2 regions of the Streptomyces sp. NPDC028419 genome follow, and region 2 is predicted to be linked to the other one. Evidence: predicted binding sites of a transcription regulator. Region 2 holds the regulator's gene; the other holds the start of a gene.
The links. The regulator HspR, encoded in region 2, represses chaperone genes until heat shock. The targets are predictions, from matches to a motif close to TTGAGNNNNNNNNNCTCAA.

Region 1: the regulator HspR is predicted to act here: its motif matches at 2,176-2,194, upstream of lon (endopeptidase La).

What each region holds. Positions count from the first base shown of each region.
Region 1 covers NZ_JBVHUE010000017.1:50,211-54,622, reverse strand. Annotated here, with positions in the region: gene lon (endopeptidase La) at 1-2,153, opposite strand, end outside; gene ACZ4UB_RS20645 (DUF1877 family protein) at 2,313-2,810, shown strand; gene ACZ4UB_RS20640 (VOC family protein) at 2,877-3,308, shown strand; gene ACZ4UB_RS20635 (DUF4097 family beta strand repeat-containing protein) at 3,305-4,075, opposite strand.
Region 2 covers NZ_JBVHUE010000001.1:484,480-488,891, forward strand. Annotated here, with positions in the region: gene dnaK (molecular chaperone DnaK) at 1-72, shown strand, start outside; gene grpE (nucleotide exchange factor GrpE) at 72-749, shown strand; gene dnaJ (molecular chaperone DnaJ) at 790-1,980, shown strand; gene ACZ4UB_RS02340 (heat shock protein transcriptional repressor HspR) at 1,982-2,428, shown strand; gene ACZ4UB_RS02345 (helix-turn-helix transcriptional regulator) at 2,498-3,580, opposite strand; gene ACZ4UB_RS02350 (hypothetical protein) at 3,665-3,952, shown strand; gene ACZ4UB_RS02355 ((2Fe-2S)-binding protein) at 3,949-4,263, shown strand.

The DNA of each region.
Region 1 (4,412 bases), on a different contig from region 2:
GCCACGTCCGTGCGCACCTGGCGGCCCGACAGCAGCGAGGCCAGTGCCGTGGTCATCGTGATGCCCGCGCTCGGGCCGTCCTTGGGGACCGCGCCCGCCGGGAAGTGGATGTGCACGCCCCGGTCCTTGAGGTCGGCGACCGGGAGCTCCAGCTCCGCGCCGTGCGAGCGCAGGAAGCTGAGCGCGATCTGCGCCGACTCCTTCATCACGTCACCGAGCTGGCCGGTCAGGGTGAGCCCCGCGGCCCCGGTCTCCGGGTCGGCCAGCGAGGCCTCCACGAAGAGCACGTCGCCGCCCGCACCGGTCACGGCGAGGCCGGTGGCCACGCCGGGCACGGCGGTGCGCCGCTCGGCCGGGTCCTGGCCCGCCTCGGGCACGTGGTGCGGTCGCCCGATCAGGCCCCGCAGATCCTCCGCGCCGATCCGGAAGGGGAGTTCGCGCTCGCCCAGTTCGTGCTGGGAGGCCACCTTGCGCAGCAGCCGCGCGATGGACCGCTCCAGTGTGCGCACGCCCGCTTCCCGGGTGTACTCGCCCGCCAGCTTGCGCAGCGCGTCCTCGCCGAGGGTGACCTCCTCGTCCGCCAGTCCGGCCCGCTCCAGCTGCCGGGGCAGCAGGTGGTCCCGGGCGATGACGACCTTCTCGTCCTCGGTGTAACCGTCCAGCCGGACCAGCTCCATGCGGTCCGCCAGCGCCTCCGGGATCGCCTCCAGCACATTGGCGGTGGCCAGGAACACCACGTCGCTGAGGTCCAGTTCGACCTCCAGGTAGTGGTCCCGGAAGGTGTGGTTCTGGGCCGGGTCCAAGACCTCCAGCAGCGCCGCCGCCGGGTCGCCCCGGTAGTCGGAGCCCACCTTGTCGATCTCGTCCAGGAGCACCACCGGGTTCATCGACCCGGCCTCCTTGATGGCCCGCACGATCCGGCCGGGCAGCGCGCCGACGTACGTCCGCCGGTGTCCGCGGACCTCGGCCTCGTCCCGTACGCCGCCCAGCGCGACCCGGACGAACTTGCGCCCCATGGCGTGCGCCACGGACTCGCCGAGCGAGGTCTTGCCGACCCCGGGCGGCCCGACCAGGGCCAGCACGGCCCCGCCGCGACGGCCGCCGACGACGCCCATCCCGCGCTCGGAGCGGCGCTTGCGCACGGCCAGGTACTCCGTGATGCGGTCCTTCACGTCGCTCAGCCCGGCGTGCTCGGCGTCGAGGATCGCGCGGGCGCCCTGGATGTCGTACGCGTCCTCGGTCCGCTCGTTCCAGGGCAGTTCCAGCACGGTGTCCAGCCAGGTGCGGATCCAGGAGCCCTCGGGCGACTGGTCGCTCGCCCGCTCCAGCTTCTCGACCTCCTTGAGGGCCGCCGCGCGGACGTTCTCGGGCAGGTCCGCCTCCTCGACGCGGACGCGGTAGTCGTCGGACTCCTCCCCCTCCTTCTCGCCGTTCAGCTCGCGCAGTTCCTTGCGCACGGCATCGAGCTGACGGCGCAGCAGGAACTCGCGCTGCTGCTTGTCGACGCCTTCCTGCACGTCCTTGGCGATGGACTCGGCCACGTCCTGCTCGGCGAGGTGGTCGCTGAGCATCGTGACGGCCAGCCGCAGGCGGGCGACGGCGTCGGCCGTCTCCAGCAGCTGGAGCTTCTGGTCCAGGGTCAGGAACGGCGAGTAGCCGGAGTTGTCGGCGAGGGCCGAGACGCCCTCGATCTGCTGCACCCGGTCGACGACCTGCCAGGCGCCGCGCTTCTTGAGCCAGCTGGTGGCGAGCGCCTTGTACTCCTTGACCAGCTCGGCGACGGCTCCGGGCAGCGGCTCCGGCACCTGCTCGTCGACGGTCTCCCCCTCCACCCACAGGGCGGCCCCGGGTCCGGTGGTGCCGGCCCCGATCCGGACCCGGCCCCGGCCCCGGATCAGGGCCCCTGGATCCCCGTCGGACAGCCGTCCCACCTGCTCGACCGTGCCCAGCACGCCGGTCCCGGCGTACTTCCCGTCGACCCGCGGTACGAGCAACACCCGGGGCTTCCCGGTCCCGGCGGCTGCCTGGGCCGCTTCGACGGCACCGCGCACCTCCGAGTCGGACAGGTCCAGCGGGACGACCATCCCCGGCAGCACGACCTCGTCGTCAAGCGGCAGCACGGGCAGAGTGAGCGTTACGGACGTCGAAGCCATGATTTTCCCTCCGGCAGCGAAGTTGAGCTATGCCGACTCAATGCTTGTGCGCCGCCCGATGTTCCCCAACCCCCGTTCGCCCGGGGCGAACGCCCCCGGCCCTTCCCGGCCCGCCGCGGACCCGGGGCCGTTGTCAGTGGTGGGTCCTACCCTTCGCGCATGAGCATCCTCGGGAGCTACGTCCGGCTGACCGTCGACGAGCTGGAGCGCGCCCGGCGCGATCCGGGCTGGGTCGAGGCGTGCGTGGTGGGCGGGACGGGCGGGGAGCGCTGGTGCAGTGCCGGTACGGCCTGGGACGCCCTCGGGTTCCTGACCCGGCGCATCGGTTTCCCCGTCGACATCGCGCACGGCGAGGAGGCGCTCCCCTGGAGCGGGGCGGAGGGCGACGGGGCGGGGGCGGCGTGGAGCTACGGGCCGCCGCGCTGCCTGACGCCCGGGCAGGTGCGGACCGCCGCCGCGGCCATGGCGGCGACGGGCAGCGAGCGGCTGGTGGGCGGCGTCGGCCCGGCCGACCTGGCCCGGGCCGACGTCTACCCGGTGCACGCCTGGGAGGGCGGGGCGTCCCTGGAGGGCGTCGTGGCCCGCTACGAAGAGCTGCTGCCCTTCTTCCGCGCCGCGGCGGCGGATGGCGACGCGCTGCTGGTGTGGCTGTCCTAGGGAACCTCCCGTGGCTCTGCTGACCTGGGGAGATGAGCGGGGTGGGGCCCCTGTTATCGTGCGCCGATGTCAACGATCAAGCAGTTCCAAGTGACCTTCGACTGCGCGGAGCCCGTGCGCCTCGCCGCCTTCTGGTGCGAGGTGCTGGGGTACGTCATGCCGCCGGTCCCGGAGGGCTTCGCCACGTGGGAGGAGTGCTTCCGCTCGCTTCCGCCCGAGGACGCGGTCTACTTCGCGTGCACCGATCCTTCGGGCGTGGCCCCGCGCTTGCTCTTCCAGCGAGTTCCCGAAGACAAGGTCGTCAAGAACCGGGTGCATCTCGATGTGCGGGCCGGCGTCGGGCTCGTGGGTGAGGAGCGCCTGGCCACGCTCGAGGCCGAATGCGCACGGCTGACCGCGCTCGGCGCGAAGCACGTGCTGACGCAGCGCGCCGATGGCGTCAACGAGTCCTGCATCACGATGCAGGACATCGAGGGCAACGAGTTCTGCCTCGCCTAGGCCGTGATCTTCACGTCGCCCGAGCTGGTCGTCACGGTCAGGCGCGCCGCGGCCGCTCCGTCCGTCGGGACGCTCACCTCGCGGTCGCCGGAGGAGGTGCTCACGCCGACCCGGTAGGGGCCGCCGGGCACGCGCAGGGTCACGTTCCCCGAACTGGCCTGCGCCGTCACCGAGGAGGGCGCCCGCGTGAAGTCGAGGTGGGCGTCGCCGGAGCTGGAGCTCACCTCGGCGCCCGGACCGCCCAGTGCGCTGCCGGTGATGTCGCCGGAGGAGGTCGAGACGCGGAGCGCCCCGGCGATCCGGTCGGCCCGTACGGAGCCGGAGCTCGCCTCCAGTTCGGCCTCCGCCACGCCCGTCACCTTGATGGAGCCGCTGCTCGTGCCGAGCTTCACCTTGGCCGCGGCCGGCACCTCCAGCCGGTAGTCGACGTAGCAGGAGGTGCCGTCGCCGCAGTCGTCGGTGAAGGTGAGGGCGCCGGCGGAGACCCGCTGGTCGGGGCGCGGCGCGGTGTCGCCGCGGTAGTGGACCGTGCGGTGGACGGCGACGCCGGGGCCGGTGCCGGGGACCACCTCGATGGAGCCCCTGCGCGCGTTCTTGATCTCCACCGAGGTGACGGCCTCGGCGACGGTGGCGTCGGCGGCCGCGGTCTTCGTCGTCTTCTGGTCCCCGCCGGCGAGGAGGTCGGGGGTGCAGCCGGTGACGAGCAGGCCGGCGGTGAGGGCGGCGAGGGCCGTGACCGGCAGGGTGAGGGCGCGGCGTGAAGTCATGCCACCAGTCTCACGACCCGGGCCCGCCCGATCGATGACGCTGCTACCCGTCCCCAGGTAGTGCTAGCACCACCCCCGCCGCCGGTACGTCCCCAACCACCGGACGGCCCAACTCCCCCTTCCCCAGCCCCAACCCTCCAGGCCCAGCCCAGCCACACCCAGCCCGTCCGGCGTTTGAGGACCCGCCGGAGGCAGGCCGCGCCGACACGGCCGGTAACCCGCCCCCGTGCGAGGGAACGTCCGAGGTGTCCGGGACCCTCCGACCCTCTCGCCCCCGGCCGCCTCCGGCGGGTCCTCAAACGCCGGACGGGCTGAAATTGGGCCGGCCTTCAAGCGA
Region 2 (4,412 bases):
GCCAAGGCCGACGACGACGTCGTCGACGCCGAGATCGTCGACGACGAGAAGCCGAAGGGTGGCGCTGCCTGATGTCGGAGGAGACCCCGGGCTTCGACGAGAAGCCCGAAGTCCCCACCGGCGACAAGGCGGACGACGCCGCTGCCGAGCCGAAGGCCGCCGACTCCTCCGAGGAGGAGAAGGCGGCCCCGGCCGGGGACGCAGGAGCAGCCGACTCGCTCGGCAAGGAAACCGCCCTCCTGGCCCAGCTGGACCAGGCCCGCACCGCGCTCGGCGAGCGCACCGCGGACCTCCAGCGGCTCCAGGCGGAGTACCAGAACTACCGCCGCCGGGTCGAGCGGGACCGGATCGCGGTCAAGGAGATCGCGGTCGCGTCCCTCCTGACCGAACTGCTCCCGACGCTGGACGACATCGGTCGGGCGCGGGAGCATGGCGAACTGCTCGGTGGCTTCAAGTCGGTGGCCGAATCGCTGGAGACGGCCGCCGCCAAGATGGGCCTGCAGCAGTTCGGCAAGGAGGGCGAGCCCTTCGACCCGACGATCCACGAGGCCCTGATGCACTCGTACGCGCCGGACGTCACCGAGACGACCTGCGTGGCGATCCTGCAGCCGGGGTACCGGATCGGCGAGCGTACGATCCGTCCCGCGCGCGTCGCGGTGGCCGAGCCCCAGCCGGGCGCGGCCGCTCCGGCCAAGTCCGAGGACGCGGCCGAACAGGGCACGGACACGGACGGGCCCGACAAGGGCTGAAGTTCGATGTCAGCACGTCACGAGAGGAGGGCCACCGAGGATGAGCACTAAGGACTTCGTCGAGAAGGACTACTACAAGGTCCTCGGTGTCCCGAAGGACGCCACCGAGGCCGAGATCAAGAAGGCGTACCGGAAGCTCGCCCGCGAGTTCCACCCGGACGCCAACAAGGGTGACTCGGCGGCCGAGGAGCGCTTCAAGGAGATCTCCGAGGCACACGACGTCCTCGGTGACAGCAAGAAGCGCAAGGAGTACGACGAGGCCCGCGCGCTGTTCGGGAACGGTGGCTTCCGCCCCGGTCCCGGCGGTGGCGGCGGTTTCTCCAACTTCGACCTGGGCGACCTCTTCGGAGGCGCCCAGGGCGGGGGCGGAGCGGGCGCCGGCGGCTTCGGCGGCGGTCTGGGCGACGTCTTCGGCGGCCTGTTCAACCGCGGTGGCGCGGGCCCCGGCGCGGGCACCCGCACCCAGCCGCGCCGCGGCCAGGACATCGAGTCCGAGGTCACCCTCTCCTTCACGGAGGCGGTGGACGGGGCCACGGTGCCGCTGCGGATGTCCTCGCAGGCGCCCTGCAAGGCGTGTTCGGGCACCGGCGACAAGAACGGCACGCCCCGGGTGTGCCCGACCTGCGTCGGCACCGGGCAGGTCTCGCGCGGCAGCGGTGGCGGCTTCTCGCTGACCGACCCGTGCGCGGACTGCAAGGGCCGCGGCCTGATCGCCGAGACCCCCTGCGACGTCTGCAAGGGCAGCGGCCGGGCCCGCTCCTCGCGCACCATGCAGGTCCGGATCCCGGCGGGCGTCTTGGACGGCCAGCGGATCCGGCTGCGCGGCAAGGGCGCTCCGGGCGAGCGCGGCGGTCCCGGCGGCGACCTGTACGTCGTCGTGCACGTGGACAGCCACCCGGTGTTCGGGCGCAAGGGCGACAACCTCACGGTCACCGTCCCCGTCACCTTCGCCGAGGCGACCCTGGGCGCCGACATCAAGGTGCCGACGCTGAACGGCCCCGCGGTGACGCTGAAGCTGCCGCCGGGCACCCCCAACGGGCGCACGATGCGCGCCCGTGGCAAGGGCGCGGTCCGCAAGGACGGCACCCGCGGCGACCTGCTGGTGACGGTCGAAGTGGCCGTCCCGACAGAGCTGTCGGACAAGGCCCGCGAGGCGCTGGAGTCGTTCCGCGACGCCACGGCCTCGGAGGACCCGCGCTCCATCCTGTTCGAGTCCGCGAAGGGAGCATGACATGGACGGCCGCCGACGCAATCCTTATCAGCTGACCGACGAGACCCCGGTCTACGTCATCTCGGTGGCCGCCCAGCTCTCGGGCCTGCATCCGCAGACCCTCCGTCAGTACGACCGCCTCGGCCTGGTCTCCCCGGACCGGACGGCCGGGCGGGGCCGGCGCTATTCGGCCCGGGACATCGAGCTGCTCCGCACGGTGCAGGCGTTGTCCCAGGACGAGGGCATCAACCTGGCGGGCATCAAGCGGATCATCGAGCTGGAGAACCAGGTCGCCGCGCTCCAGCAGCGCGTCGCCGAGCTGTCCACAGCTGTGGACGGTGCGGCGGCGGTGCTGCGCCAGCGCGAGGCCCAGGTGCACGCCTCGTACCGGCGCGACCTGGTCCCGTACCAGGCGCCGCAGCCGGGCAACGCCCTGGTCGTGTGGCGGCCCAAGCGGCCGCTGGACTGACCCGCGCACGCAGGCAGGGACCGTCAGGGGCCCCGCCCCCCACCCGGGGGGCGGGGCCCCCGCGCGTGCTCACACCAGGTGGTCGGGGCCGAGGTCCGGGTCCGGGTCGTGTTCGGCGGTGAGCCCGCCGCCGCCCGGCAGGGCGCCCGGTCCGTCGAGGATCCCCGACTGCGCGATGAGGAAGCCGAGCTGCGCACGGCTCCCGCTGCCCAGGACGGTGGCCAGCTTCGCGATGTGCGCGCGGGCGGTGCGCACGTTCATGCCGAGCCGCCGGGCGATGGCCTCGTCGACGTACCCCTCGACGAGGAGCTGCGCGATGGAGCGCTGGACGCCGGAAATCCCCTCGGGGGTGTGCCGGTACGTCACTTCCTGGCGCAGGGGCACAGCGCGCCGCCAGAGCTGCTCGAAGACCTTGATGAGGTACTCGACCAGACCCGGGTGCCGCAGCTCCAGCGCCACCCGCCGGTCGTCGCTGGCGGGGATGAAGGCCACGGTGCGGTCGAAGATGATCAGGCGCTCTATCAGTTCTTCGAGCGTACGGATCTCCACCTTGCCCGCGGAGATCCGGTCCACGTAGGCCAGCGTGCCCTGGCTGTGCCGCGCGGTGTGTTGGTAGAGGGTCCGTATGCTGACCCCGCGGTCGATCAGCGGGGCGTCGCGCTCCAGCGCCTGGGTCAGGGCGAGCGAGGGCCGGGCGCCGCCGGGCTGGACCGTCAGCACCTCGGTGTGACATTCGGCCGTCGCCAGGTTCAGGGCCGCGTTGATCCGCTCGAATCCCTCCAGCACGGTGATGGCGTGGGTGTTGGCGGGACTCTGGGCACTGATGGTAAGGAACGGCTCGAAAGCGTCGGTGAGATCTACAGCGCTGCGTCTGCGGTCCTGGATCTCACGTTCAATCGGATGAAGACGTTGGGCCAATGCGACGGATGGGGGAACCGGACGCAGCTGGTTCGCGTCGTCCGGATCGGGCTGCAGAAGAGCGAATTCAAGCAGGCAGGGGGCATTTTCAACTTCTCCCCTTGCGATACGGCCCGTGCTGAGCGCTGCCGCGTAGAGCCGTGCTCCCTCGTCGCACAGAGACGTGACGGGGTGGGGATGTGTCTCGTTTGTGCCGCTTCTGGGCAAATCTCCACCCCCCAGGGTCCTGAACATGCAAGAACATGATGCATCGTCCCTGTGGCAGTGACGTGCCTGAATGAGCCATCGTCGGACACGCGGGGGAGAGGATTCCATCAAGTGAGGACGAAGCCGACCATGTACAAAAGAATGCTTCGCTCGGCGCTTGCCGTTGTTTTCTCCGCCGTTGCGGTTTTTGGTGCAATCAGCGCCGTCGACACAGACGCGGGGAGCCTCAGGGCCAGCTATGACACAGGCTGGACCATGGCGCCGGCAGGAACATCGTTCGACACCGGCTGGACCAACGCACCGGTGGCTCTGAAGGACGACACGGGCTGGACCGACTCACCGCAAGGTTCCGAGGGTGACACCGGTTGGACCTCTCACCCCGAGGCGGTGTCCTCATGACCCCCGACGACCGCGACTTCCGTCGCGAGATGGCCTCCGCGTACCGGTCCGGATGGCAGTTCATCGATCTCGTCACGGCCATCCCCCACACTGGCGATTCGTTGATGGTCACCCTCTTCGGCCAGCCGATCGTCGTCGTGCGCGAGGAGGACGAGGACGTCCGTGCCTACCGCTGCCTGCGCCGCCCGCGCGGCGCGCCGCAGCCCGTCCGCTGCGAGGTGCGGTACGGAATGGTCTTCGTCAACCTTGATCAGCGCGATCACCAGCTCTTCGAACCCGATGTCACTACCGCCACCCCCCGCAGTGCCTGAAGCGATTCCCCCGTCGTCGCAGATCGCTCAGGCGCTTCCCCCACACAGCGGCGCCATCGTGAACCTGAACACGATGGCGCCGCTGTGCTCCTCACGTCCAGTGCTTGAACCGGAAACGTTCCGGAATTGGCCCGAATAAATCAGTGGCG